DNA from 2 places in the Streptomyces sp. NPDC111606 genome. Region 1 is predicted to be linked to the other one. Evidence: riboswitches for the same ligand, from Rfam matches in the RefSeq annotation. Region 1 holds a riboswitch; the other holds the start of a gene.

Region 1 (3,399 bases):
CTCGGCGACCCCGTGGTGGATCTCGTACCCCGCGACGTGCGCGCCGAGGGCTTCTCCCGCCGGCCGGGTGAGGGTCTTCTCGCGGGCGAACCGCACCCGCACGGGCAACACACCGAGCCCCTCGACATGACCCCGCCGGCTCTCGACCTCGTCCTCGATGTGCTCGCCGAGGACCTGGAAGCCGCCGCAGATGCCGAGGACGGGCCGTCCGTCGGCGACCCTGCGCTTCAGGGCCTCCGCGAGCCCCCGCTCCCGCAGCCACTCCAGCGCCCGGACCGTCCCCCGGGTCCCCGGGACGATGACGAGATCGGCGTCCGCCAGTTCCTCCGGCCGGTCCACGAACCGCACGACGACGCCGGGTTCGGCGGCCAGGGCGTCGACGTCGGTGAAGTTTGACATCAGCGGCACGGCACAGACGGCGACCCGCAGCACGTCCTCGCCGACAGGCGGGGCGACGTTCGACTCCCGGACGGTCCCGCGCAGGGACACCCGCAGCCCGTCCTCCTCGTCGATGCCCAGGCCGTGCTGGAAGGGGAGGATGCCGTAGGTGTGCCGTCCGGTGAGGCCGTGCAGCATGTCGATCCCCGGCTCCAGGAGGCTGACGTCGCCGCGGAACTTGTTCACCAGGAACCCGGCGACGAGCGCCTGATCCTCGGGTGAGAGGAGGGCGACCGTCCCGAAGAAGGAGGCGAACACGCCCCCGCGGTCGATGTCACCCACCACCAGCACGGGCAGCCCGGCATTGCGGGCGATCCCCATGTTGACGATGTCGGTCCGCCGCAGATTGATCTCGGCCGGAGAGCCGGCCCCCTCACAGATCACCGCGTCATACGTGCCCCGCAACTCGGCGAGACAGTCGAGCACGGTCCCGAGCAACTGCTGCTGCCGCCCGCCGTGATAGCCGCGTGCGCTCAGCTCACCCACCGGCTTGCCCAGCAGCACGACCTGACTGCTCTGCTCCCCACCGGGCTTGAGCAGCACGGGATTCATCAGCGCGGTCGGCTCGACCCGGCACGCCTGTGCCTGCATGGCCTGCGCCCGCCCGATCTCGGCGCCCTCACGCGTCACGAACGAGTTGAGGGACATGTTCTGCGCCTTGAACGGCGCGACCTTCACTCCCTGCCGCACCAGCCACCGGCAGATCCCGGCGGTGACGACGCTCTTGCCGGCGTCGGATGTGGTGCCGGCGACGAGAAGACCACCGCCCGTCATGAGGTACGCCCCTTCGCGATGCGGCGCGCGGCGACACAGACGCCGAGCGCCAGCCAACCGACGCGCTGCGACAGCCGTACGGCCCGTTCGATGTCCTGCGTGCCGACGGCCCGCCCGTCCCCGTTCAGCACGGGCCGGTGCTCGACCCGTCCGCCGTACGACAGCGTCCCGCCCAGCCGGACCCCGAGCGCCCCCGCGAACGAGGCCTCCACGGGCCCCGCGTTGGGGCTCGGGTGCTGTGCGGCATCGGCGCGCCACGCTCGTACCGCCCCACGGGGGTCACCCCCGGCGACGGCGGCGAGTACGGCGGTCAGCCGGGATCCCGGCCACCCCGCCACGTCGTCGAGCCTCGCCGAAGCCCAGCCGTAGCGCCGGTACTTGGGCGACTTGTGCCCGACCATGGCGTCGAGCGTGTTCACCGCGCGGAACCCGACCAGCCCGGGAACGCCTGCCACGGCGCCCCACACCAGCGCCCCCACGACCGCGTCGGAGGTGTTCTCGGCGACGGACTCGACGACCGCCCGCGCGATGCCGTCCGCGTCCAGTGCCTGCGGATCCCGCCCGCACAGATGCGGCAGCCGGGCACGTGCCGCCTCGACGTCCCCCGCTTGCAGTGCCTGCCCGATGCCCCGGGCCTCCCGGGCGAGCGAAGTCCCCCCGACGACCGCCCAGGTGGCGGCGCCGGTCAGCGCGACGGAAGTGGCGGGGGACGTACGTACGAGACGAGCTGCGGCGGCACCGAGCGCGACGGCGCCACCGGCGCACACGGCGGTGTGCACCGCACCGAAGGCGCGGTGGTCGCGCCACAACACCCGTTCCACGGCGTCGGCGGTCCGCCCGAACACGGCGACCGGATGCCCTCGGCGAGGATCGCCGAGCAGCAGATCACCGAGAAGTCCGGCGGCGGCGCCGTACGCGAAGACGCGATCGGCACGCATCGGGGTCAGCCGATCGTCGAGTCAGACGAGGGTCCGGTTCTGCATGTCGATCGGCAGGCGAGCATCGCGTTATGTCCTCACTCAGGGTGTCCGCGCCCTGGTTCGACGAGACCGGCGGTGAGAGTTCCTGGCTCCCGGGGCTATCTACCCCGGTGACAGTGGCGGGACCGCGCCGGATTCACACCGGCTTCCTCTCCTGCCGCCGCACTTGGCTCCGGCAGTCCACCACGGGGTTGGAACGGCCGTCAACTTGCCGTTGACCTGCGAAGGGAGAGTGTGCGAAGGCCCACACAGCAGTGAGGTGCGGGACGGTGATCCGTCCCGCACCTCGGGTGTTTCAGGTGGTGCGCGTCGTGCGTCAGGCCACGATCAGATAGATGCCGTACGCCACTGCCGCCGCGCATGCCGCGAAGCACGCGTACGCGCCCGTGACCGCGAGAGAGGCCGAGTCGCCCTGCGCCACGGCCCGTTCGCGCCGGGACAGGCCCGCGATGCCGAGGGTGAACAGACCCACCAGGGCCACGGTCACCACGAGGCTGACGCCGAAGACGGAGCCGAGTGCCGCCCAGTCGATCTTCATGCTTCTGCTTTCTTGAGTGAGTGAGGGGGGAGTGACTGGAATGACCGGGTGCGTCAGACGGAGGCCTTCGAAGGCTTCGGCTCCGAGGACTGGGCCGGGATGGTGGCCGTGAGTTCCTCGGTCGCCGTGCCCGCGGGCGGCGGGGTCACGGCGGCCATGGCCGTGGTCACCACGCCGGCCGGCTCGTCGGACTCGTTGACGTTGGTGTGGTCGATGACCTCGCGGCGGGAGATCTTCCAGATCGCGGCGCTGGAGGCGACCAGGAAGACCGCGACGACGGCCGTGCCCCAGGCACCGAAGCCCGTCACGTACTCCGCGATCGCGCCGACCAGCGCGGCGGCCGGGAGGGTCAGGCCCCAGGCGACGAACATGCGGGTCGCCGTCGACCAGCGGACCACGCCGCCCTTGCGGCCGAGGCCCGCGCCCATCACCGCGCCGGAGACGGAGTGCGTGGTGGACAGGGAGAAGCCGAGGTGGGAGGAGGCCAGGATGACGGTGGCCGCGCTGGTCTGGGCGGCGAAGCCCTGCTGCGGCTGAAGGTCGGTCAGGCCCTTGCCCATGGTGCGGATGATGCGCCAGCCGCCGAGGTAGGTGCCGAGCGCGATGGCCAGGCCCGCGGAGAGGATGACCCACATGGGCGGGTCGGAGTCGGGCGCGAGGGTGCCGCCG
Region 2 (3,399 bases), on a different contig from region 1:
ACATGGGGGTGGTGAAGGCGAACAGCAGGACCCCGAGCGAGGCCGCCGAGGTGCGCAGCAGCAGTTCCCCGGCCCGCAGCGGGCCGTCGTCCGCGAGGGACACGAAGCCCTCCGGGCCGCCCACCTGGACGAGCAGGGTGACCGCGCCGGTCACGCAGAAGCCCAGCGGCACGCGATAGGCACGCCACAGCCGGCGGCCCGGCACGCCCGCCGGTCCCAGCAGCGCCACGAGGGACGTGAGGAGCACCAGGGCCGCGCCCGGCCAGGGCGGCAGCGAGATCGCGAGCACGGTGAGACCCAGTCCGAGGACGGCCTTGTCCACCGGATGACGGCGGCGCCAGCGACTGCTGTGCGCCGCCGCGTCGATCGGCAGCACGACTGATCAGGCCCTTTCGGCCGTGGACTCCTCGGCGGTCGCGGTGCCACCGGCCGCGCTCCCGGTGTCCCGGGCCCGCTCCAGCGCCCGCTGCTCGCCCTGCCGCCTGCCCCGGTGCACGCCGAAGTAGTAGGCGAGGACACCGGCGCCGAGGGCGGCCTGGAGGGAGAACAGAGCCGACTCGATCTCACCGGACGGCGGCTCGTACAGCGGGGAGAACCAGGGCTCGTAGTCCGGCTTGATCTCGGTGATCGCGGTCTCCGCCTCGGAGTCGGCGCCCGTGAAGGGCTCCTCCTTGTGGTCGCCGAGGCCGAAAGCGAGCGGCAGGACCGCGAGCGCGGCCACCACGAGCAGCAGCAGGACGTTGATCTTCGTGTTCTTGCTCATCGGACGCCTGCTCATCGGGCCACCGCCTCGGTCTCGGTCTCGGTCCGGGACCGCTTCTTGGTGAGGAGCACGCCCAGCCGGGTCAGCTCGCCCTTGCTGGACTGCACCAGCAGCCGCATCACGAGCACCGTGAGCAGTCCCTCGCTCACCGCGAGGGGGATCTGAGTGATGGCGAAGATGGAGCCGAACTTGCCGAGCGCGCCCAGGAATCCGCTGCTCGGGTCGGGGAACGCGAGCGCCAGCTGGACGCTGGTGACGCAGTAGGTGGACAGGTCGGCGACGAACGCCCCGAAGAACACCGCCACCATCAGCGGCACGTCGTAGCGGCGCAGCAGTTTGTAGATCGCGTATCCGGCCCAGGGGCCGACGATCGCCATCGAGAAGACGTTGGCGCCCAGCGTGGTCAGGCCGCCGTGCGCGAGCAGCAGCGCCTGGAAGAGCAGCGTGATGGTGCCGAGGACCGCCATGATCGGCGGCCGGAAGAGAATGGCGCCCAGCCCGGTCCCGGTGGGATGCGAGCAGCTCCCGGTCACCGAGGGCAGCTTCAGCGCGGACAGGACGAACGTGAAGGCTCCGGAGGCGCCGAGGAGCAGCGTGCTCTCGGGGTGCTCCCTGACCTCACGGGTGAGCGAACGGACTCCGTGGACGACGAACGGAGCGGACGCGACGCCCCAGGCGACCGCGTGCGCCGGCGGGAGGAAACCCTCGGCTATGTGCATGGCTCAGCAGACCCTCTCCAGCACCTCGTGGATGGTTGACGCGCCTTGGCCGGTCTCCTGGCTGACGGGTACCACCGCCCGTGCTCCGCCTTCCCGGGTCCCGAAGGACCCAGTGGCTGCCCGTGAGGGCTGGAGCCGGACTTCCCGATTCACAGTGGCGAGGGCCGCACCGGCATCACACCGGATTTCCCGTTCACCAAGGCGTGGTGACAGTAGTGCCCGCACAGGGTGGCTGACAAGCGCGCCTCGGGGGCGTGAAAGGGGCGTTCGCGCGCCGCGGGGGCGGGGTGGGCCGGCCGCGTCCTCCGCAACTGCATGTACACCCTGGGTAATCGAATGCGGTTCGAGTAACAGAAGTTTGTAAAAAGGGTGATCCGTACGCGTATCGGCGCCGAATCAAGTGCATGGAGGAATCCACGGCTCTGCTGGACGGACGCGGTGAACCGGCCGCCATCGAGAGAACCCTCGCCGCGGTGCTGGCCGAGGTCGTGCGGACCGAACAGGTGCCGGTAGAGGGGCACTTCTTCGACGACCTGGGCGCCGACTCGCTGGTGATGGCGCACTTCTGCGCACGTGTCAGGAAGCGCGCGGATCTGCCCTCGGTGTCGATGAGGGACGTCTATCGGCACCCGACGATCAGGAGCCTGGCGACGGCGCTCGCGGATGCCGAGCCGGCGCCCCGGGCGCAAACCGCGGCCGTGGTCCCGGCACCGGAGTCGCCGGCCCCGGAGCCGGTCCGGTCCGCGGCGGGCAAGCGGCAGTACGTCCTGTGCGGCGCCCTGCAGTTCCTGGCCTTCCTGGCGTACGCCTACCTCCTCGCCTTCGGCACCGCTCTGGGCTACGGGTGGATCTCCGCCGGATCGGGCGTACTCGATGTGTACGTGCGCTCGGTCGTGTTCGGGGGCGCGGCCTTCTTGGTCCTGTGCGTCCTCCCCGTCCTTGTGAAGTGGACCCTCGTAGGCCGGTGGAAGCCTCAGCACATCCCCGTCTGGAGCGTCAGGTACGTCCGCTTCTGGATCGTCAAGACGCTGGTGCGGGCGGATCCGATGGTGCTGTTCAGCGGCTCCCCGCTCTATCTGCTCTACCTCAGGGCGCTGGGCGCGAAGGTCGGGCGGGGCGCCGTCGTCCTCTCCCGGAACGTGCCCGTGTGCACCGACCTGCTCACCATCGGTGACGGCGCCGTCGTTCGCAAGGACTCGTTCTTCTCCTGCTACCGGGCACACGCCGGACTGATCCAGACGGGCCCCGTCACCCTCGGCAGGAACGTGCTGGTCAGCGAGGCCACCGTCCTCGACATCGACACGGCGCTGGGCGACGGGGCACAGCTCGGACACGCCTCCTCGCTGCATCGTGGGCAGGCAGTGCCCGACGGCGAGCACTGGCACGGGTCACCGGCACAGCGGACCGACGTGGACTACCAGGTGGTCGGGCAGGTCCGCTGCGGCGCGGTGCGCAGGGCGACCCACAGCCTTCTGCAGCTGCTGCTCGCGCTGGTCGTGTACATACCCCTGGCGGTCGGCGGTGTGGCCGCACTGCTCGTCGAGGTCCCCCAGCTCAGCACGGCTCTGGAGCCGGGACCCGCGGTCTTCGGGGACGGGACGTTCTACCTCGAAGCCCTGGCGATGTCCTTCGTGCTCGTCTTCGGCGCCGTGCCCGCCGGTCTCCTCGTCCTGACGGCCCTGCCCCGTCTGCTCAGCCTGACCATCAGGCCGGGCAGGACCTACCGGCTGTACGGCTTCCACTTCGAGGTGCACCGGACGATCACGCTCCTGACTAACTGGAAGTTCCTGAAGCGGCTGTTCGGTGACAGCTCCGCCATCGTCCACTACCTGCGGGGCCTCGGCTACGACCTCTCCCGCGTCCAGCAGACCGGGTCGAACTTCGGCACGGAGATGAAGCACGAGACGCCGTATCTGA

Evidence for each region. Region 1 has a riboswitch for cobalamin ahead of ACZ7M7_RS00325 (cobalamin biosynthesis protein). Riboswitches for the same ligand answer to the same signal wherever they lie in the genome.
Region 2: another riboswitch for cobalamin. It lies ahead of ACZ7M7_RS12265 (energy-coupling factor ABC transporter permease); the one in region 1 lies ahead of ACZ7M7_RS00325 (cobalamin biosynthesis protein).

Annotation. Positions count from the first base shown of each region.
Region 1 covers NZ_JBVKBY010000001.1:61,549-64,947, reverse strand. The annotation lists gene ACZ7M7_RS00330 (cobyric acid synthase) at 1-1,212, opposite strand, end outside; gene ACZ7M7_RS00325 (cobalamin biosynthesis protein) at 1,209-2,150, opposite strand; cobalamin riboswitch at 2,253-2,392, opposite strand; gene ACZ7M7_RS00320 (hypothetical protein) at 2,509-2,730, opposite strand; gene ACZ7M7_RS00315 (inorganic phosphate transporter) at 2,784-3,399, opposite strand, start outside.
Region 2 covers NZ_JBVKBY010000003.1:107,480-110,878, forward strand. The annotation lists gene cbiQ (cobalt ECF transporter T component CbiQ) at 1-376, opposite strand, end outside; gene ACZ7M7_RS12260 (energy-coupling factor ABC transporter substrate-binding protein) at 383-763, opposite strand; gene ACZ7M7_RS12265 (energy-coupling factor ABC transporter permease) at 775-1,482, opposite strand; cobalamin riboswitch at 1,513-1,698, opposite strand; gene ACZ7M7_RS12270 (Pls/PosA family non-ribosomal peptide synthetase) at 1,887-3,399, shown strand, end outside.